3 regions of the Limosilactobacillus vaginalis genome follow, and region 3 is predicted to be linked to each of the others. Evidence: predicted binding sites of a transcription regulator. Region 3 holds the regulator's gene; each other region holds the start of a gene.
What was found. Region 3 encodes Rex, which represses fermentation and respiration genes when NADH is low (regulators of the CRP and FNR family bind a similar motif). Its sites were predicted from a motif close to TTGTGAANTANTTCACAA; they were not measured.
Positions count from the first base shown of each region.

Region 1 (7,720 bases), 360 kb from region 3:
TAATCGCATTATTCATGATATTGTCAATAACCTGGGTAAACTTATCGGTATCAATCTCAACCCATAGATCCTTCTTGGTAAAGAAGCGCTCGATCGTGTACTTTTTCTTTTTCGGGTCTTCTTCCTTCTTAATAATCATGTCGAACCGATTCAGAATATAGTTAAAAAGCTCGTTAATATTAACGTATTCAAGGTTTAACTTTGTAGTACCGGCATCCATCCGTGAAAGACTCAATAGGTCGTTAATCATCCGAATCATTCGTTCAGTTTCATCCTGAACAACCTTGAGAAATTGGGGTGCAATTTCTTTATCTTGCCATGCACCGTCGCTTAATGCTTCAACGTAGCTCTTAACACTGGTTAGTGGGGTCCGCAATTCATGTGAAACATTAGAAACGAATTCCTTTCGTTCCTGTTCCTCTTTTTGCTGACTAGTAACGTCATGGAGAACACAGACTAACCCGCTAACAAATCCGGACTCCCGCTGAATTGGTGAGAAATAAGCGTTCAATATCAAATTACTTCCGGAATTCGACATATCGAGAATCATTTCTTTTTGTTCACTGTTAACAAGTTGACGAACGGTATAGTCATGACGAATATCAAGAACATCAATAATTGATTTTCCGATTAGTTCATCATCATGTTCTACCCCTAATAATTGAAGCGCCATATTGTTAACAATCGTTACGTTGCCTCGCCGATCTGTTGCTAAAACACCATCAGACATGTGTGATAGGACGCTATCCAACCGCCGTCGCTCAGAATCACTCGACTCCTGGGCCTCTTCAACCCGAACTGAAAGGTTGTTAACTGCCCCGGCTAATTGACCTAACTCATCATTTCCCATTACCCGAACTTGACCAGAAAAATCACCACGGGCAATTCGAAGGGTCTGTTTCCGCATTTCTTCAATCGGTCGGGTTATTTCCTGGGAAATAATAATTGCCAGCAATAGTCCAATTACGATCGTGATCAGGGCAGCAGAAAGGTAAATTAACGTAATGCTGTTGATGTTAGAGTAAACACTCTCTAAGCTGGCACGAAGATAAACAACCCCAACCACGTTATTATTACTATTATCCACTAACGGAATAATATTAACGTAGTAGCGTGTATGGTTGCTATTATCATAGACATTTTCGGTGTGGGAACGGTTATTAACCAGTGTTGCCTTTACCATTTGCTCGGTAGTTTTTTGACCAATCATATTTCGATTATCAAAATTACTGGTCCCACGAACAACACCCTGACTATCAATTACCCGAATTTCTGAAATATTGTTGTTATTAACCTCAGCCAGAATTTTCCGGATCTTTTGATTAGCCTTCTTATGGTTAGTGTTTACTAGCTGTTCACTTAACGAATTATCAACGTAAGAAGGAAGCTCAATTGTTTGCTTAAACGTATTTAAATTCTGATGTTCCAATTGACGCACAAAAACCGCCCCAACGCATTCCAACGTTAACATCAACATTAACGCGAAAACGAGGGCGATTTTGAATTTGATTGACTGATAAAATTTTAATTTGCTGTTCACAACTGGCTAGCCTCTAATTTTGATCAGGATTTGCTAAGTAGTAACCAACACCACGACGGGTAATCAACCATTGAGGATGGCTTGGATTATCTTCAATCTTTTCCCGGAGTCGACGAACTGTAACATCGACGGTCCGCACATCACCAAAGTAGTCATAGCCCCAAACCGTTTGCAAGAGGTGCTCACGGTTAATTACCTGTCCAATATGTTCTGCAAGGTAGTGGAGGAGTTCAAATTCACGGTGAGTTAAATTAATGTTTTCGCCACGCTTGGAAACTGTATATGCCTCCGGGTGAATTACTAAGTCGCCAACTTGAATGTCAGTGTTATTATCCTCCTCAGCTGGTGCCTTAACTGCCGCTTGACGACGAAGATTTGCCTTTACCCGAGCAACTAATTCACGATTAGAAAATGGCTTAGTAACATAATCATCAGCACCAAGTTCTAGGCCAAGGACCTTATCTAATTCAGAGTCCTTAGCAGTAACCATAATAATTGGGGTAGTGTGTTTTGCCCGTACTCGCTTAGCTACTTCAAGGCCGTCAATCTTAGGCAACATTAAATCCAAAATAATTAGATCAGGTTTTTCACCTTCAACTTTTTCTAGGGCTTCTTCCCCATCAAAGGCAACAACGACTTCATAGCCTTCTTTTTCAAGATTAAATTTGATGATATCTGAAATTGGCTTTTCATCATCAACAACTAAGATTTTTTTTGCCATATCAATACTTACCTCCACATAGGTACAGTTGATTATTAAGGACTGGAAATTTATAGTTTCCAGCTTTGTTTATAATTTAAATTACTCCACCAAAAGGGCGAAAATCACTAATAGATCGCCCAATTACTCTTTTAACATTATACCACATCAGTAAAAGATCAATTTAAATTCCAATAAATTATTGACAGTGTTAAAGAATGATGATACATTTATATATGTTCTGATTGAACAAGATATATGGGCAGTTAGCTCAGCTGGCAGAGCAACGGACTCTTAATCCGTGGGTCCAGGGTTCGATCCCCTGACTGCCCATCAGAGGTTTACAAGATCACCATTTTGGTGGTCTTTTTCTTTTTTAAATTTTTCCTTGATTGTTACCTAACGTCATTATGTAAGATAAAGTTATTTAGAAGGGAGGAATTATTCAGTGCTTACTAGCGGACAATTGGCACAACGATGTCATACTTCTATTAGAACAGTTCAATACTATGATCAAAAGGGGTTGCTCCATGCTAAAAGAAGCCACAGTAATCGGCGGGAGTATGATAAGAAAGATCTTTTACGTCTTCAACAGATCCTTACCTACCGCAAGCTCGGCTTTAAGCTTAACGATATTCAAAAGCTAATGGATCATGACCAATCAGCTCAAATTCTATCATCATTAATTGATAAACAAATTCGCTACAAGAACAACTTCACCAAGTCGAATCACAGCTTGAAGGGTTGAAACACCTACAAAAACAGCTTAATTCTATAGATAATTTTTCAACTGAAGTACAAAAAGAGGTGTTATCTAGTATGAATATGACCAAAAAACTCCACTATTTACGGTTAAAAATGTTGGGATGGGGACTTATTGTTGATTTTCTGCTGTGGGGAAGTTTGATATACGTTATTTACCACGGTGCTTCAATTTGGTGGTTTGTTTTAGGATTAATTTTCTCTCTTGCTATCAGTGGTGAGCTCACCTATGCTTATTACCAACACTCAATCTACCTTTGTCCTCACTGCCAATCTGAATTTGTTCCCTCATTCAGAATATGGGTTGGGGCCGCACATACTCCCAACACCAGAAGGTTAACGTGTCCGAATTGTCATCAAAAAAATTTTTGTGTTGAAGAATATCGATAAAACAATCCCCGGATGCCTTAAACCTGACACTCGGGGATTTATTATCTACTCATCTAATTCATTGTCTTCCCATACTTTACGGATCATTGGGTACTTCAGATCACCAACTTGACTTACTTGATACTTAGCAGCTTTCAATTCAGTTGCATCACCAACACCAATTGAAACAACACCCGTATCGTTTATTAGTGCAATTTGCTTAGCATTAGACCCAATCCCAATACATGCAGCTGGTTGAACATTTAACTCTTGGCTTGCTTTTAGGTATGGGTTATCACTATCTACTGGAGAAACAAAGGCATCAAAGAAATCATCGACCTTTAATTTCTGGAGAATCTCTTTTGCATGCCCGTCAACATCATTAACAGCCATATCAACATAATGATCGTAGAAGTTATTTAGTAATCGCTTAGCATTTGGGTAAAGTTTATCTTCACCGATTCCTTCAATAACCTTGGTGTACATTTCATATTGCTCATTTAACAGTTCATCCTTGTCGGCGTCCGTTTGGTTAAAATGACTTAGGACCACTTCTAACGCTTGGTGTCGATCTAGTCCAGCTAATTGATGAGCCACCTTTCCAGGTAGCCCCATGCCAAATTCGTACATCGCTAAATTACGCCATGCTTCGAATTGTAATTCATCGGTATCCAAAATAATTTGATTGAGGCTTAAAATTGCACCCTTCACTATTTTTCATCCCTTTATCAATTAATTATTCTTAACTCCTACTTTACAGATACAAGCAAGAATCTTCAATCAATTTCTATTCCTTCTCGTTCTCATTTTAACCTCACTTTCTTCAAAAAAGGTCTTGCAAATTCAATTAAAGATTGATAAGATAATATCTGTTGTCAATGACATGGGCAGTTAGCTCAGCTGGCAGAGCAACGGACTCTTAATCCGTGGGTCCAGGGTTCGATCCCCTGACTGCCCATCGTAAAAAAGGTCACCGATTATTCGGTGGCCTTTTTTGATATATTAATGACTTCTAAAAACATAGTTACCAACATTGCTGCTAGACTTTTAGTCGCCAGGTTGATAGTCCTTATCAATAATTAGAACTGGCTTAATTGTCTTTCCTGATACTGAATCGGCGTTGGCTTGATTGATTTGATCGAAGTCATAGAACTTTTCAGTCTTGTCAAAGTCAAACATTCCCAACTTGTAGAATTCGATTAGCCGTGGAATATCAACTTGTGGAATCGAGTCACCCATGTTAACACCGACGATTGTCCGGTCACTAGGGCAAAGATCGTTCCAGGTATCAACATCAATATGGTTTGCGGTAACCGCAACTGGTGCCAATGTTCCACCTTGGGCAAGCGATTGAATTGCATCTTCCATAACCTTAGTCACACCGGTAGTATCAACAATATAATCAACGCCTTTTCCATCAGTTAAGTTTTGGATTGACTTAACCATGTCTTGGTCATTAGTGTTAATTGCGTCAGTAGCTCCCAACTCCTTAGCTAACTCAAGCCGTTCAGGGACACGATCAATAGCGATGACTTTAGTGCATCCTGAAATCTTACCAGCCATCATTGCCGCTAAACCAACGGCACCGGTACCAGTTACAGCAATTGTAGAACCTGGTTCTGGCTTTAATGTATTGAAGACCGTTCCTGAACCAGTAACGTAACCACAGCCTAGAGGACCTAGTTTCCGCAAGTCAAGATCCTTAGGAACCTTAACGGCGTTCCGTTCACGAACCACGGTCGTTGTTGTAAATGAAGATTGATCAAACATATCGTCAACTTGATGACCATCCTCAGTAAAATGAGCACTTCCATCGGGACGAACACCAGAAAGGTTATTAGCAGCATAGTTCAGACACTTTGTTGGCTTCCCTTTCAAGCAGTTAATACAATTACCACAACCATAGAATGAAAGAATTACATGATCGCCGGGTTTGAAGTTCTTAACTTCAGGACCAACCTTTTCAACAATCCCAGAACCTTCATGGCCCAGGATGATTGGGTAGCCGATTTCTGCGTCACCTTTCCGTAAAGCTTCATCTGAGTGACAAATTCCAGAAGCAACCATGTGAATCTGTAAATCATCAGCTTGCATATCTGCTAATTCAACATCATCACGAATATCAAATTTTGCTCCCTTTTGATCAACAATTGCAGCTTTAATCTTCATAAAAATATCTCCTGTTTATTTAGCTAACATCTCTACAATGTTCATACTATCACAATTGAACATTTGATAAGCCCTTATCAGAAAACGCTTACTTTATTATAACAACAAATTCTTGTAAAAACAGGATTTATATTAATTGCATATTATAGCTATTATTTATAATACATGAAAATTCATTCATAACTCTCCCTCAGCATTTTTTGACGAAGAGTACTTTTATCAAAGACTAACCTCACCAACAACATTCCGATCAAAGAATTTGGCAACTTGATGAACATCCATTTTCTGTCCCAAAGCCCACATCAACTTGGTAATGGTGCTTTCAGAAGTCATATCATGAGCACTGATTGCTCCCTTTAGCAAGGCTTCACGACCAACTTCGTACTTAGTTAAGTCACTCCGTTCGTATAAACACTGACTTGTCGCAATTACGGGAATCCCATTTTTAATTAATTCACCGATCGCACCAACCATGTTGCGACGAATGAAATTCATTCCACCAAGCCCATAGCCTTCAATTACGATTCCCTTACAGCCATTTTCAACCATCGCAAATAGGAGTTGCGGGTCAAATCCAGGGAACAACTTAACCAGGGATACGCGGGGATCAATTTTCGTGTTTAATGTACAGTGATCAGCATGGGGAAAGTTTGCTTGTTGCGGATTAAGGACTAAGCCATCTGACGTTACTGTCGCAACCGGTGGGACGTTAACACTTTCAAAGGCATCAAAATTAGTCGTTCGGACCTTCACGCTTCGACAGCCTAGCATCACCTTCTCACTGAACGCTAAGTAAATCCCTGGACGACAATTTGCAGCTGCGGCAAAAGCTAACCGCAAATTATCTGGCGCGTCACTAAGGATAACATTAATTGGTACCTGGCTTCCCGTAAGCACTACCGGTAAATTAATTCCTTGTAGCATAAACGAGAGCATTGATGCTGTATAGGCCATCGTGTCAGTCCCGTGTGAAACGACAATTCCGTCATAATCGTTTCGGTATTCATAAATTTTTTTAGCAATAAATTCCCATTCTTCGGGTTGAATATTTGATGAGTCCAACTGTAAAATGTCACGAACTTCAATCTTATATGGAAGTTGGCCGAGCATCTTAATTAGTCCTTCACCAGATTCTCGAGGAACTAATCCTGAATCTGAGGCAACTGATGCAATGGTTCCTCCCGTTGAAAGTAGTAATATTTTTTTCATTTGATTACTCCCATAATTTTTAAATTTGATTATACAACATAACCTTAATAATTGGAGTGACTTTCAACCAATAACTACTCTAATAATAAAGGGGGAATATGACAGCGATCTTTCCCGATCCTGTTTCATATTCCCCCTTTATTATATTTCCCGGGTAATATTTCTAATAACGAACTGTTCGCGATTGATTTGCCTTAACTACAACGAAGACAACTGCTAAAGTAGCAAAAACCGCCACCGCACAAACGACGAACAAGATCCGGTAACTGGAAAGTTCAATTAGGATCCCGCCAAATAGCGGTCCGATTGCCTTACCAAGTGAAGAGAAGGCGTTCAGGATTCCCTGATATTTACCCTTAATATTAACCGGTGATAATTCATTAACAATTGCCGGCATGGTTGGAAACGCGGTTGCTTCCCCGATTGTTAGCACCGTCATTGCTAAGACAAACCAAACGTAGGACTTAGCAAATAACAATAGAACAAAGGAGAAACCGACTGTGAAGATCCCAAGGAATACCTGCAAATAAAGGTTTGAACGGTACCGATTAATCCAGGTAATGATCAGCTGGATAATCACAATTAAGACTCCGTTAAGCGTCCACAACAGACTATACTTGGTCATTGAAATTCCCTGATCAGTCATAAAGACGGAAAGGTTACTTGCCCATTGTTCATACATCGTCCAGATAATCATTAGTGCCGCAAAGAAAGTCCAACTAATAACCAGGTTGCTAACGGGCATCTTAACCTGTTCCTTTTCTTCTGCCATGTCCACGTCAACTTCCCGATTACTTCTTCGAGTGCTCTTGTTATCCTTAAAGAAGAAAAAGACAACGGCACTAAAAAGAACATAAAGGACTGTCGTAATTGAAAACATCGGTGAAATATTACCGTGAGCATACTGGTAAAGCGGCCCCACAATTGTTGTTCCAATCACCATTCCTAAATTATTGGCAAAGTACAACATG
Region 1 is NZ_CP104399.1:14,738-22,457, reverse strand. Features, by position in the region: gene walK (cell wall metabolism sensor histidine kinase WalK) at 1-1,540, opposite strand, end outside; gene yycF (response regulator YycF) at 1,554-2,261, opposite strand; tRNA gene N4627_RS00095 (tRNA-Lys) at 2,501-2,573, shown strand; gene N4627_RS00090 (MerR family transcriptional regulator) at 2,689-2,988, shown strand; gene N4627_RS00085 (HAD hydrolase-like protein) at 3,438-4,082, opposite strand; tRNA gene N4627_RS00080 (tRNA-Lys) at 4,257-4,329, shown strand; gene N4627_RS00075 (NAD(P)-dependent alcohol dehydrogenase) at 4,419-5,540, opposite strand; gene N4627_RS00070 (asparaginase) at 5,760-6,749, opposite strand; gene N4627_RS00065 (MDR family MFS transporter) at 6,913-7,720, opposite strand, start outside.
Region 1: N4627_RS00075 (NAD(P)-dependent alcohol dehydrogenase) is a predicted target of Rex. The motif match lies at 5,578-5,595, and genes of this name have one in related genera.

Region 2 (7,720 bases), 760 kb from region 3:
GGGTCATCTATTGGATAATGTATTATTATCAGCATACTGGCTTGGCAATCAGTAACCTTTTTGCTGCCATTTTAATTTCTCTGCTTAGTATGGTTGCTGCCCGTCACTTAAAAATGCCGATGATTGTATTTAATGTTCCTGCCTTAGTTCCGTTTGTTCCAGGGGGACAGGCCTACAAACTTGTTCGTAATTTTGCAATTGGTAATTATCAATTAGCAACGGTATATCTTTATCAGGTCATTGTAATTGCTGGGGCGATTACTCTTGGCTTCGGGCTTGGCGAACTACTAATTCGCGCAGTAAACTACTTGCATCTTAGTTTAGTAAAAACTTCAAAATCAAAAAGCTAGGGGTATGGTATACTCTAAATTAATGTTTAATTGATGATAGGAGAAAGATAATGTTAATTGTTCCAGATAATCAACGGTGGAAACGATTTACAATTAGTGGAGTCGTTTTTATTGTTTTGATGCTAATGATTAAGTTCAATTCAACAATTGGAACCACAATGGATGCAGTTTTTCAATCGTTATTTACTAGCCAACGCTTTGAAAATATTGGTTGGTTCCATGCCTTGATGACTTTAATTTCCTTTTTAGCAAGTCCTAAGCTTGATTTGCTATGGGTCCTGATTATTGCAATTGTTTTATGGCTAAGAAATTACCGAATTCCTGCAGTATGGGCAATCTGTACAATTATTGGTGGGGATGTCATAGGAACACTGGTCAAGCATTTTGTAAAACGGGCACGACCAGCACAACACTTAGCTGCCGACGATGGCTATAGTTTTCCGAGCGGTCATACCCTTGGATTGTTTCTGGTTGCTGGGATCCTTTTCCTTGTGGTAATCCCAATAATTCAGAAAGCAGCTGTCCGGACGATTTGCCAATTATTATTAATTTTTGCAATTTTCTTCTTGGCGGTTTCACGGGTATACTTATATGCTCACTGGCCTGTAGATACAATTGCAGCAATGGTTTTGGCATATGCTTGGCTTCAAGTTGCTGAATGGCTATACGTAGCCTGGGCACCAAAACTGCGAGAGCTAAAAATCTTTAGTAATTCAATTTATTAAAAGAAGAACGCAAAGGATCATTTTTGATTTGTTTGCGTTTTTTATTTCCCGGGAAATGGATGGTCTTTTGATGAAAATTAAAACGAAACGCCTTATTGTTGAAAGGGTTCACCGACAAAATGTTATTGAATTAACGCCACTGCTAAAATATCAATCATTATTCCAACAGGCAGGATTAGTTACAGTTGGAAAGGTTGATTTAGTTACTTTAGGGATGCTTGCCCAAACGGAATGTGTACTGCAAATAAGGGAAAGGGGAGAGCAAGGACTACTTGGCTTGATTATCCTTCTCCATTCCTACGATAAAACGGGTGCTATTCTTCCAAAGCAATACGAGGTTGGCTACCTACTTCTTCCACGAAAACAGCATCAAGGGTACATGACAGAAGCGTTAAGTGCCGTTTGCGACCAGTTAAACCGCTCTCAGATCACGGTAACTGCAGAGGTAAGGAGCGATAATGCTTCGTCAATTGGTGTTTTAAGCCGGTGTAATTTTATTCGTATCACTATAAATCCAGGAATGATCGAACTCTGGAAGCGGCAAGATATGGGATGATGGCTTGCGTTATTAAATGATGAGAGTATAATGTTATCGAAATGAAGAGGTTGCATTCTTTATCAGTATTGACTATTAGGAAAATAAGTTCCGGAGTAGTTTTGAAAGGAAAGAATGCCGAAATGCTGCTTAGCTTATTCTGAGCTGCATTGGGTCATGATTGAAAAAGTCATGGACTGTCGCGATAAATCGCGGGGCGCTTCGCTGAACGATTCAATGATAAATCTTGGATCTTCTAATGAGGTTGCCTTGTTGGAAGATCCTTTTTTATTGAGTAAGTCGCTCAGATATTTTACAGGAGGAATTTAAGATGACAGAAGACACGGGTAATGGTCAGGGGCAGATAAAAAGAACACTTAAAACACGTCACCTGGCAATGATTGCTCTTGGTGGAACGATTGGTACTGGTCTATTTATTACCAGTGGTTCGGCAATTTCAACTGCTGGACCAGGCGGGGCTTTAGTTGCATACGGAATCATGGGGATTATGGTTTATTTCTTGATGACTAGCCTTGGTGAAATGTCGACTTATATGCCGCTTACCGGATCGTTTTCTGCATTTTCATCAAAGTTTGTTGATCCAGCACTAGGCTTTGCTATGGGATGGAACTATTGGTTTAACTGGGCGATTACAATTCCAGTTGATGTAACCAGTGCGGGAATTGTAATGAATTTCTGGTTGCCACATGTTCCTAGCTGGGTATTTAGTACGGTTGTCTTGGTTTTAGTATTCCTTATCAACTATTTATCAGTTCGTTCGTACGGTGAAACAGAATACTGGTTAGCATTAATTAAGGTAATTACCGTGATCGTTTTCTTAATTGTCGGGGTTGCAATCATTCTGGGAATTATGGGCGGTCAACCAGTTGGCTTCAGCAACTTCCACTACAAGAAAGCTCCATTTGTTGGCGGCATTCCTGCAATTATTAGTGTATTCTTGGTTGCTGGTTTCTCTTTCCAGGGGACAGAATTAGTTGGGATTACTGCTGGAGAGGCTGCTACTCCTGAAAAGTCAATTTCAAAGGCAATTCATTCAACTTTCTGGCGAATCCTTCTTTTCTATATCTTTGCCATTTTTGTAATTGCATGTGTCCTGCCATACACAGATAAGAACCTGTTAAATTCGGATGTTACTAACATTACGATGAGTCCGTTTACAATCATTTTTAAGCGGGCTGGATTAGCGGTTGCTGCCAGTATCATGAATGCGGTTATCTTAACTGCGGTTGTTTCTGCGGCTAACTCTGGTTTATATGCTTCAACCCGGATGCTTTACTCGCAGGCTCGTGAAGGTTACGCATGGCGATTCTTCGGCTATGTTAACCGTCGGGGAATACCGATTTATGCACTAATTGGGACGATGGTTGTGTCATCATTGGCATTTGCAACTCAGTTTGTGGTTCCTCAAGCTTACCTTTACCTAACAGATGCTTCTGGACTGTGTGGCTTTATTGCATGGCTAGGAATTGCCATTTCACATTACCGGTTCCGGAAAGCTTACACCGCTCAGGGCCATACTGTAAGCGAACTTAAATATCACGCAACCCTGTATCCTTTTGGACCGATTTTTGCGCTTGTTCTTTGTACAATTGTTATTTGCGGGCAGAACGTTGAGGCCTTTGCAAAACTTGACTGGTCAAATATTTTGATTACGTACATGAGTGTACCGTTATTCCTAATTTTGTTCTTCTACTACAAAATTCGTTATAAGACCCATATTATTCCGTTGAAGGAAGTAGATCTTTCTCGGCAGACTAAGGGTGAAAAGTATGACCCAGAACAAAATTAATTAGAATTTGAAGAGGGTTTCTATACCGAGAAAATTTAGGTATGGGAATCCTTTTCGAATTTAGGAAGAGGACTTCTGGTTCAGTCTCTTCTTTTTTTTAATGTTCAATGTTAGAATGGTAAAGTTGTTTTTCATAAATTAAAGGGGGAGAAGCGTTTAATGATTGCACTTGCAGGGACAATAGGCGCCGGGAAAACAAGCCTAACCGGATTGCTGGCTGATCATTTGAATAGCCAAGCATTTTATGAATCTGTTGATGATAATAAGATTTTGCCGCTCTTTTATAAGGACCCGAAAAAGTATGGTTTTTTACTGCAAATTTACTTTTTAAATCGACGACTAGATGAGATTAAAGATTCTTTTGGAAATGATTTAAATGTCCTTGACCGTTCAATTTTTGAAGATGCATTGTTGTTTAAACTCAATGCTGATATGGGGCGGGCAACCGAAACAGAATCGGATATTTACTCATCATTACTGCACAACATGATGGAAGAGTTACCTGAACAACCTCACCAAAAAGCACCTAATCTGCTAATCACGATCCAGGTTTCATTCGAAACAATGCTGGAGCGGATAAAAAAACGTGGTCGGTCATACGAACAGCTCACTAATGACCCATCTCTCTATAATTACTACAAGAACCTTAATGAACGCTACCGTGATTGGTATCAACAATATAATGCTAGTCCTAAAATGCTGATTGATGGGGATAAGTATGACTTTGTCGAAGATCCAGTAGCGGCACGTCAAGTATTGAAAATGATTGATCAAAAATTAATCGAACTTGGTTTGAAATAATTGTTGACACTAAATTTAAATGATGATATATTAATAAAGTTCCATTATGAATATATCATTTTTCGGAGGATTAGCTCAGTTGGGAGAGCATCTGCCTTACAAGCAGGAGGTCACAGGTTCGAGCCCTGTATCCTCCATATGCGGATGTGGCGGAATTGGCAGACGCGCAAGATTTAGGATCTTGTATCTTTTAGATGTAAGGGTTCAAGTCCCTTCATCCGCATTTGAAATAATACTTTATTTCAAAATCATATTGACATCGGTCTGTGACACGTGGTATATTAATTATTGTTGCAGAACAGTTATGCGGAAGTAGTTCAGTGGTAGAACATCACCTTGCCATGGTGGGGGTCGCGGGTTCGAATCCCGTCTTCCGCTCTTTATGCACCCATAGCGCAATTGGATAGAGTGTCTGACTACGAATCAGAAGGTTGAAGGTTCGACTCCTTCTGGGTGCACTACTTAAAAGCGTGGCACACTACTTAGTGTTGTCACGCTTTTTCTTTTCGGAACTTAGCTCAGCTTGGTAGAGCGCTGCGTTCGGGACGCAGAGGTCGCAAGTTCAAATCTTGTAGTTCCGATTATTATAAATGTAGAGAGCAGGGGAAACTAATCTGTTAGTTCTATCCTGCTTTTTTTAGTAGTAGTGACTTGGCGAAAGACACTTTGCTTTAGATTACAATCAATTTTTAGGAACGGCTTATGACAAGGAAATTATTCTACTTATTATTAATACCGGTAATTATTCTGGGAGTGCTTCTCTGGAGCCCGCAAAAAAATGTGAATGCCAGTCAGGTTGATAGAAAAACTAAGCTGGAATTACAAGCATACCTTCATGATCACCATATTAATGGAATTATCCTCGTTAACGGGAAAAAGGATCAACCAGTAGTTTTAAGGAATAAACTTACAACTAATCCAGCACAGGTTGTTACTCCTAATGCCCTATTTCCGATTGGTTCGTTGCAAAAATTGATAACGGGAGTCGCAGTGTACCAGCTCGTTCAAAAGGGTGAACTGAAGTGGAGTACGCCACTAAGCAAATATTATCCCCAAATTCAGGGAAGCGACCAGATAACGTTACAACAGTTAATGACTCATACGAGTGGGCTGCAAAACGATGGTGCGTTACCGAAGAAAACATTAAATAACGAACAAAGTCAGGAACGGTTCTTCCTTCATCACTTTAAGAATACAGCCAATCATGATTGGAACTATCAGGATATTGATTTTGAAATACTAGGTGCGATTATTCGCCAGCGGACTCATGGCGGTTACTATCACTATATTAAAAAGACAATTTTGAAACCGTTGAATCACCATCAGCTAAAAATGGTGTATCAGGTAAAACCGCGTAAAGTACTGCAAACTATGCAACCAGGGATGACTTGGCAGATGCTATCACAAGCCGCTTCGTCAGAAATTGGTGCCGGTGATTTGTTACTCTCACCATTAAACTATTGGAACTTTATTTACCACGGTGTACTCAGTAAGCCAAAACTTATTAAGAACTTTGCTAATCAACCTAAGAGCCAGCGTGAAGCTTATTTTGGCGGTATTTATTTTCAGGGAACGGTTATCCGGGCTAATGGTAGCGAACCGGGATATAATTGCTGCTTCTTTGCGGATTATAAAACTAAAAGAACGCTGATGCTGTTTACCAATAACATTGATTATCAAACTCTGCGCCAAACTGCTGAAGAACTTTATGAAATTTACTATGGTGAGCAAATTCAGCCATAGTGAATAAAATTTATTTGCTAAAATACTCACAATTGGTATTAATTAAGTGATGCTAGCTTCAGTAAATTGGTGGAGAACTAATAGAATATTGGTCTGTCAATTTCCTGTTTATTTATTCACAAAAGCGCTTTAAAAACTGAATTGGATTTGTTATTATATCTTGTGTAAAAGATAACAAGTTCAAAGGAGATTTTAGATTATGAAAGCTGCTGTTATTAACGATCCAGTAGATGGTTACGTTACTGTTAAGGATGTTCAACTTCGGGATCTTAAACCAGGTGAAGCCTTAGTTGATATGGAATATTGTGGTCTTTGTCACACCGACTTGCACGTTGCTGCTGGTGACTTTGGTAAGAAGCCAGGTCGGATTATTGGTCACGAAGGTGTTGGTCGTGTATCTAAAGTTGCTCCTGGTGTTACTTCCTTAAAGGTTGGGGACCGGGTATCAATTGCTTGGTTCTTCAAGGGCTGTGGACACTGTGAATACTGCCTTACTGGTCGTGAAACACTTTGCCGGAACGTTTTGAATGCTGGTTACACTGCTGATGGCGCAATGGCACAACAATGTATCGTTCCTGCTGACTATGCTGTTAAGGTTCCAGAAGGCCTTGACCCAGTTGAAGCTACTTCATTAACTTGTGCCGGTGTTACTATGTACAAGGCATTGAAGGTTGCTGACATTAAGCCAGGTCAATGGGTATCTATCGTTGGTGCCGGTGGTCTTGGTAACTTGGGTATTCAATTTGCCCACAATGTCTTCGGTGCTCACGTTATTGCCGTTGATGGTAACCCTGAAAAGCTTGAAGCTGCTAAGGAAAACGGTGCTGAAATTGTTATCAACCGTCATGATGGCGATGTTGACAAGCAAATCCAAGAAAAGGTTGGCGGTGTTCACGCTGCTGTTGTAACTGCTGTTTCAGCTTCAGCATTTGACCAAGCCGTTGATTCCCTCCGTCCAGATGGTAAGTTGGTTGCCGTTGCTCTTCCACAAGGTGACATGAAGCTTAACATTGCTAAGACAGTTCTTGACGGAATTATCGTTGCTGGTTCATTAGTTGGTACCCGTCAAGACTTAGCTGAATGTTTCCAATTTGGTGCTGAAGGTAAGGTTCACCCAATTGTTAAGACACGGAAGTTAAGTGAAATCAACGACATGATCCAAGAATTAAAGGATAACAAGGTTGTTGGTCGGAACGTTGTTGACTTCAGCTTAGAAGATTAATCTATAAATATCCCCTTTTTGAAATTTAGCGGGAGTGAGATGTTGAGTCTCACAAACGTAAATAAGCTCCTAGAGTAAGGTAAGGCCGAGCTCCGGGGGCTTATTTTGTACTTTTTTCTAAATAATTTGCTAACACTTGCTCTTTATTGAGACTGTTTTCTGGTCCCTAATTTAATATTGTGGTAAAATTTGGTCAAGATTAGTCAAGAAATTTGGAGGTGATGGAATGGAAGAGAAAAGCATTTCTGACATTATTGAGGAGTATTTGAAACAAATACTTGGTGAGTCATCTCAAATTGAAATTCGTCGTTCGGAAATTGCCAACCATTTTGATGTTGTTCCGTCACAAATTAATTACGTAATCAAAACCCGATTTACTATTCAGCATGGATATTTAGTGCAAAGTAAACGTGGTGGTGGCGGTTATATTCGAATTGAGCGCGTTAATTTACTTGATAATGTTGATGTGTTAAACTCACTGATCCAAGCAATCGGGGATTCAATTAGTGAGCGTGATGCTTATGACATTGTTCG
Region 2 is NZ_CP104399.1:1,499,836-1,507,555, reverse strand. Features, by position in the region: gene N4627_RS07620 (threonine/serine exporter family protein) at 1-350, shown strand, start outside; gene N4627_RS07615 (phosphatase PAP2 family protein) at 401-1,075, shown strand; gene N4627_RS07610 (GNAT family N-acetyltransferase) at 1,146-1,631, shown strand; lysine riboswitch at 1,668-1,841, shown strand; gene N4627_RS07605 (amino acid permease) at 1,942-3,420, shown strand; gene N4627_RS07600 (deoxynucleoside kinase) at 3,580-4,221, shown strand; tRNA gene N4627_RS07595 (tRNA-Val) at 4,286-4,358, shown strand; tRNA gene N4627_RS07590 (tRNA-Leu) at 4,362-4,444, shown strand; tRNA gene N4627_RS07585 (tRNA-Gly) at 4,528-4,599, shown strand; tRNA gene N4627_RS07580 (tRNA-Arg) at 4,606-4,679, shown strand; tRNA gene N4627_RS07575 (tRNA-Pro) at 4,729-4,802, shown strand; gene N4627_RS07570 (serine hydrolase domain-containing protein) at 4,924-5,964, shown strand; gene adhP (alcohol dehydrogenase AdhP) at 6,164-7,186, shown strand; gene N4627_RS07560 (CtsR family transcriptional regulator) at 7,413-7,720, shown strand, end outside.
Region 2: adhP (alcohol dehydrogenase AdhP) is a predicted target of Rex. The motif match lies at 6,125-6,142, and genes of this name have one in related genera.

Region 3 (7,720 bases):
GATTTCCCTAAAGTACAACTAGATATTTACGGCTATTCTGATGGTTGGAATAATTATCAAACAGTGAACGAACTTAAAAAGATTATTAATAACCAAGGTGCTGATCACTACATCCATTTCTGTGGTTATCAACATGATCTTACTCGAGTCTACGAAACTGCCCAAGCTGAAATTCTAACAAGTCAGTACGAAGGATTTGCCATGGCACTATTAGAAGCGCAAGGGCATGGTTGCCCAGCAATTAGTTATGATATTAACTATGGTCCCACTGAAATTATTGATAATAATATTAGCGGGGAACTAATTCCGGCTAATGATTGTGATGCCCTTTACCAAAGTTTGCGCCAACTACTGGTTGATCCTGAATTATCTCATCGGTACACACAAAATGCTCAACATGCCGCTGCTAAATTTTCCCTTAACGAGGTTGCTAAAAAATGGCAGGATTTTCTCAAAAAAGCTTAATTAAATAATTTTTCTTACAAAAAATTGGATTAACTGCTTTAAAGCAAAAAGACTATCAGCCCTTTCATTCTATAACAAAGGACTGACAGTCTTTTAATTAATTAGATTTAATTTGTGATTAGCGAAATTACATCATGCCACCCATGCCGGCACCGCCTTGTGGTGCAGCAGGAGCTTGATTATCCTTTGGTTCTGGCTTATCTGCAACAACGGCTTCAGTTGTAAGAAGCAATGCAGATACTGAAGCGGCATTTTGAAGGGCAGACCGGGTAACCTTAGTTGGGTCAACAATTCCGGCTTCAACCATGTCTTCAAACTTACCGTCAGCAGCATTGTAACCAATTCCTGGCTTTTCGCTCTTCAATTGGTTAACAATAACTGAACCTTCAACACCAGCATTTTCAGCAATTTGCCGAACTGGTGCTTCTAGAGCTGCCTTAACGATTTGAACACCAGTAGCCTCGTCACCAGTTGCTTCAACCTTATCCAAGGCTGGAAGAACATTAACTAATGCAGTACCACCACCAGGAACAAATCCTTCTTGAACAGCAGCCCGGGTAGCGTTCAAAGCATCCTCGATCCGGTACTTCTTTTCCTTCATTTCAGTTTCAGTTGCGGCACCAACACGAACAACGGCAACTCCACCAGAAAGCTTTGCCAAACGTTCTTGAAGCTTTTCCTTGTCAAAGTCAGAGGTTGCTTTACTGATAGCTTGCTTAATTTGGTCAACCCGTTCAGCGATGGCTTCCTTAGCACCAGCACCATCAACAATTGTAGTGCTGTCCTTAGTAACCGTTACCTTGTTAGCTTGGCCTAATTGATCAACAGTAGCGTCCTTCAAGTTCATGCCAAGGTCATCAGAAATAACAGTACCGCCAGTCAATACAGCAATATCTTGTAATTGAGCCTTCCGCCGGTCACCAAAGCCAGGAGCTTTAACAGCAACAACATTAAAGGTCCCACGAATCTTGTTCAAGACAAGGGTTGGAAGAGCTTCACCAGTAATGTCATCGGCAATAATCAGGAGAGCACGGCCTTCTTGAACAACTGATTGAAGAAGTGGCAAAATGTCTTGGATGTTGCTGATCTTCTTATCGGTGATCAGGATGTATGGGTTGTCCAAATCAGCTTCCATCTTATCATTGTCAGTTACCATGTATTGTGACATGTAACCACGGTCGAAGCTCATCCCTTCAACAACGTCAACACTTGTATCAACACCACGGGAGTCTTCAAGGGTGATAACACCATCATTACCAACCTTTTCCATGGCATCGGCAATCAACTTACCAACTTCCTTGTTGTCAGCAGAAATGGAAGCAATTTGGGCAATGTCGTCCTTAGTCTTAACATCATGTGACATCTTCTTCAAAGCTTCAACGGCTGCCCGAGTAGCCTTGTCAATTCCACGACGAACACCAACTGGGTTAGCACCAGCAGTAACATTCTTCATTCCGGCATTAACGATTGCTTGAGTCAATACAGTAGCAGTAGTAGTACCATCACCGGCAATATCGTTAGTCTTGGAAGCTACTTCAGAAACAAGCTTTGCCCCCATGTTTTCAAAGTGGTTTTCCAATTCAATGCTCTTGGCAATTGTGACACCATCATTAGTAATGGTTGGTGTGCCATAGCTTTGTTCAAGGACAACATTCCGTCCCTTTGGACCCATAGTAGTCTTAACAGTATTTGCTAACTTATCAACACCATGGAGCATTTCGTTCCGGGCGTCTTCAGAAAACTTAATTTCTTTTGCCATATATTATTCACCTCAAAATTAAAATCTGTAACGTTTTTGATTAATCCTGCTAATTAGTCGATTACGGCTACGAGATCCTTTTCATGAACAACGAGGTACTTCTCACCGTTGTATTCAACTTCATTTCCAGCGTACTTATCAAAGAGGACCCGATCGCCTTCCTTAACAGCTGGTGCTAACTTTTCACCATTGTCTAATGTTCGGCCAGCACCAACAGCAATAACCTTACCTGTTGTTGGCTTTTCCTTAACGTTTGAAGCAAGAACAATACCACCGACTGTCTTTTCTTCTTCAGTTTCAGCTTTAAGAACCACGCGATCTCCTAATGGTTTTAACACGTTAATCCCTCCATTTTGATAATCAAAAGTTAATTTAGCACTCTCATCTTCCAAGTGCTAATTACATTTTCTACTATACCATTTTTAGAGTTGATTGCAACCAATATACCTTTCAGACGATGCTAACTAAAAAGTCGCCGGCAATTACATTTAGCGTAACCACCGACGATTTTATAATTTAGTTTGTTTTTTCATCATGATTATTTTCAGCATAATTCTTGATGAAGTAAATTAATGTTTGGAGCTCATTTGTCAAATCAATATTTTGAACCTGAACATTCTTTGGAACTGAGAGACGAACGGGCGTGAAGTTCAAGATTCCCTTTACCCCAACACTAACTAATTGATCCGCAACTTTTTGGGAAGTTGAGCTTGGAACAGTCAAGATCACGGCATCGATCTGTTGTTCTTTAATCTGCTTTTGCATTTCACTTGCTGGATAAATTGGAATCCCGCTCTTTACAGTGTTTGCTAATTCAGGCTTAGTATCGAACGCTGCGCTAATCCGTAAGTTAGTATCTTGATGGAAATTATAGTTAAGAAGCGCACTCCCTAATGAACCGACTCCAACAAGGGCCACGTTAGTAAGAGTATCCTGATTTAGGATCCCCTTGAAGAAATTCAACAGGCTCTCAACATCGTAACCATAGCCCCGCTTACCCAATTCACCAAAATAAGAAAAGTCACGACGAATAGTTGCGGAATCAACCTGAACCGCCTCTGAGAGTTCCGTTGATGAAACCCGTCGCTTATTTGCACTTAATAGTACGCTAAGGTAACGGTAATAAATTGGTAAACGCTTTGCCGTTGCCTTAGGAATTTTCTTGGTAGCCATTCTTTGTTATTCCTCCTACGATATTTTTATATTATTCAACATTAGTGAGCTTATATTTTCTACTCAATTTTGCTAGTTTGTGAAATCCAATTCTCTTATTATTCTAGCAACAAACTCTCTCATTGTGAACACTCAAACAAAATTATTTTCAAAATTTTTTCATTTGCTTAATCATTAACGTAATTTACAAGCTAAACTTTGTGAAATCAAGGCTAACCAGCGTATAATGGAAAAGTACATCTTTTGAAGAACGAGGTAAACAAAATGATTCTTTTGCAAGCCAATAATGTAATGCGTCGTTTTGGCGCTGATGTCCTCTTTCATGACATTAATCTCCAAATTCAGGAACATGGCCGGACAGCCCTTGTCGGTCGCAATGGTGCCGGGAAAACGACCCTCTTAAAAATGATTGCCGGAATCACTAACCCCGATGAAGGGACAATTTCTAAAAGCAAGGATCTAACTATCGGTTACCTGGCTCAGGATCAAGGGTTAGATAGCCAAAATAGTATCTGGGCCGAACTTGATCTAGTATTTGCTCCTCTCCATAAAATGGAAAAGCAAATTCACCAGTTAGAAAACCAGTTAGCTTCACTCGATCCAGCAACTAAAGAATTCCAGCTAACAACGGAAAAATATTCTCAGCTCCAATCTACTTTCAAGAAACAGGGCGGTTTTGAATACGAGTCACGAATGCGGGGAATCTTAAAAGGATTTGGGTTTGAAGAAGCTGACTACCAAACTGCGATCAATTCCCTATCTGGAGGACAAAAGACAAAACTAGCCCTTGCTAAAATTCTTTTGCAGTCCCCTGATCTTTTGATCCTAGACGAACCAACAAACCACTTAGATATGAACGTTCTTGCATGGCTAGAAGATTATCTAAAGAGCTATCAGGGCGCACTGCTTGTCGTTTCTCACGACCGGTACTTCCTTGATCGAGTTGTTTCTGATATTTACGATCTCGATAACCATACGTTGCGTCATTATACTGGCAATTACACCCAATTTATGCAGCATAAACAAGAATGGCTTACTGCTGAATGGAAGCACTACGAACAACAGCAAAAGAAGATTGCAAAGCTTGAAGACTTTGTCAACCGCAACATTGTTCGGGCTTCAACCACAAAACGTGCTCAGGCGCGTCGGAAACAACTAGAAAAAATGGATCGGATGGATCGTCCCGAGACTGACGATCGGTCAATCCACTTCCATTTTCACAGTGATAAGGATAGTGGTAACGAAGTCCTGGATGTTGACCGCGCAGTAGTTGGTTATAATGATCAAAAGCTTGCCGGGCCGCTTTCGTTTTCCGTTCGTAAGCCCCAACGAGTTGGAATCATTGGGCCCAACGGAATCGGTAAATCAACCCTGCTAAAGTCAATTTTGGATCGGATCCCACTGATTAGCGGTTCGATTAAACTAGGCGCTAACTTGCAAATTGGTTACTACGATCAGGAACAGCAGCAGCTTCATCCCGAAAAATCTGTTTTAAATGAAGTTTGGGACGATCACTCAAACGTTCCTGAAAAGGATATTCGCTCCCTACTTGGTAGTTTTCTCTTCGTTGGCGATGATGTTTATAAACTTGTCCATGACCTTTCCGGTGGCGAAAAAGCTCGCCTAGAGCTAACTAAGCTTTCTTTTAAACCAATCAACTTCTTAATTCTTGATGAACCAACGAACCACTTAGATATTGATAGTCGTGAAGTCCTTGAGAACGCAATCAACGAGTTCTCTGGCACGGTACTATTTATTTCCCACGACCGATACTTTATTAACCAAGTTGCCACGGATGTTCTTGACATGAGCGCTACCGGAATTAAGCATTATGAAGGTGACTATGATGACTACCTTGAAGCCGTCAATAAGGAATTAGCTTCAACTGCAGGACAGGATGAGCAACAAGTAAACTCAACAGCTAAGCCCAAAAAATCCAGCGCTCAACAGTCTTACCAGCAAAGTAAGGAAACTCAGCGAGCCCGGCGAAAGCTTCAGCGACAAGTTGACAAGTTAGAAGATCAAATGGCTTCCCTTGAAGAACAGTCACAAGCAATTCAAGAGCAGATGAGTCAACCAGAAGTTGCTACTGATATTGGACAACTCGCGGATTTGCAAAAACAACTGAATAAGTTAAATGAACAGTCTGAAGAAGTCGAGTTGGAGTGGACTAATGCAGCCGAGGAGCTAGAAAAGTTTGATCAAGAAAATAGTTGACTTTTAACCAAGAAGAAAGTAAACTGCAATCAAATGATCCAAGTAGGAAGTTCCAGAGAATAGTGGTCATCGGCTGAAAGCCACTTACATAATTCCGAATCCTAATCATTATTAATCCAACACGTAAATAATATTTTTGAAAAAGAGTAAAGCATGTCTTTGAACGAGGATGGTAACGCCGTAACTGGTGCCTCGACTTAGGCATGTTTTTTGTTTAGAAGGGATGGTTAATATGGGAAAGCAGCATCAACGCATTGTTGTTAAAGTTGGGACAAGTAGTTTAATCTACCCCAACGGTCAGGTTAATTTACGGACAATTGACCGCCTGGCGTATACTCTTGCAACGCTGAATCATCAAGGTTACGAAATGGTTTTAGTTTCTTCAGGTGCGATTGGTGTTGGCCTTGCCAGTCTCGGCTTAACAAAGCGACCAGCTGAAATTGCTCAGCAACAGGCCCTGGCCGCAATTGGTCAAACCGAGTTAATGCGGATCTATTCGCAACGATTTCTGGATTATCAGACTAAGGTCGGACAAATTTTATTAACCCGAGATGTCCTTGACTACCCGGTTAGCCGTCAGCACATTCTTAATACGATCGAAACTCTTCTTGGTGATGCGGTTGTCCCAATTATCAACGAAAATGATCCAGTTTCAGTTGATGAGCTGGATCACCACACTACTTTCAGTGATAACGATGAACTCTCTGCCCAAGTTGCGACTAAAATTAAGGCTGATCTGTTAATCGTTCTTTCTGACATCGATGCCTTTTATAATCGTGATCCGCATAAATTTACCGATGCCCAACCCATTCGTCACGTTAATCAAATGACTTCAGAACTTGAGCAAGCCGCAAGTGGTAGCAGTACCCAATTTGGCACCGGTGGGATGGTCACTAAGCTCCGCGCCGCTGCCACTATTATGCAAGCTAACCAGCACATGGTCCTTTGCAACGGCCGTGATCCCAAAATCATCTTCCAAATCCTCGACGGTAGCGAAGAAGTGGGAACAAGGTTTGGAAAATAGAGTGCGAGCCAGCAAAGAACTTGCGGAAAGCTAACAATTTCTCCCGACTAGATGCTGGAAGCATCTGGGAGGGAGGTTGTTAGCTCTAGCAAGTTCCTGGCGAGCAGATCTTGACTCAGTTGCCTAGAACCTTAGCTCGAGGAAAGTCACGGCGAACACATTTCGACTCAGTCGCCTAAAACACTAGCTCTAGCAAGCCCTGGCGAACAAAGACTACATAACAATAGGAGAAAACTCAAAATTCAACCAAGGAGGATCATATCATGACATCACTCAATCAAATCGGTAAACAAGCGCAAATAGCTGCACGACAATTAGCAATTCTTGATACTGCATCTAAAAATAAGGGCCTAATTGCAATGGCTGATGCTTTAATAGCCAATCAAACTGCTATTCTTACAGCAAATAAACAAGACTTAGCTAATGCTAATGAAATGCCAAAGAAGTTTCTTGACCGCTTAATGCTCAACGAACAGCGAATCACTGACATGGCAAATGGTCTTCGTTCTATCGCCCAACTTTCCGATCCGACCGCGCAAATTGACCGGGGATGGATTAGTGCTGACGGATTACAAATTATTCAACGGCGAGTTCCATTGGGTGTCATTGGGATTATTTTTGAAGCCCGACCAAACGTTACTGCTGATGCTGCTGGTCTTACTTTTAAAAGTGGTAATGCGGTAATTCTCCGTGGCGGTAAGGAAGCATTACAAACTAACCTGGCAATTGCCAAGGCCCTTCGCGAGGCTCTTACCCAATCCGGGCTTCCAGCCGATGCTATTCAAATGGTCGCTGATCCAAGCCATCAAAGTGCTCAGGAAATGATGAATTTAACTAAGTATATTGATGTCCTCATCCCCCGAGGTGGCCGCGGCCTGATTCAACGAGTTGTTAAAACTGCAACCGTTCCGGTAATTGAAACAGGAGCCGGTAACTGTCACGTTTACGTCGATCGTGATGCCGATCTTGAAATGGCAACTGCAATTGCGGTTAACGCCAAGGTTCAACGCCCATCCGTCTGCAACGCTGCTGAAAAGCTACTAATTCATCGTCAGGTAGCTTCAACCTACTTACCAGTGATT
Region 3 is NZ_CP104399.1:379,277-386,996, reverse strand. Features, by position in the region: gene N4627_RS01760 (glycosyltransferase) at 1-465, shown strand, start outside; gene groL (chaperonin GroEL) at 593-2,224, opposite strand; gene groES (co-chaperone GroES) at 2,278-2,562, opposite strand; gene N4627_RS01745 (redox-sensing transcriptional repressor Rex) at 2,741-3,397, opposite strand; gene N4627_RS01740 (ABC-F family ATP-binding cassette domain-containing protein) at 3,662-5,614, shown strand; gene proB (glutamate 5-kinase) at 5,838-6,638, shown strand; gene N4627_RS01730 (glutamate-5-semialdehyde dehydrogenase) at 6,902-7,720, shown strand, end outside.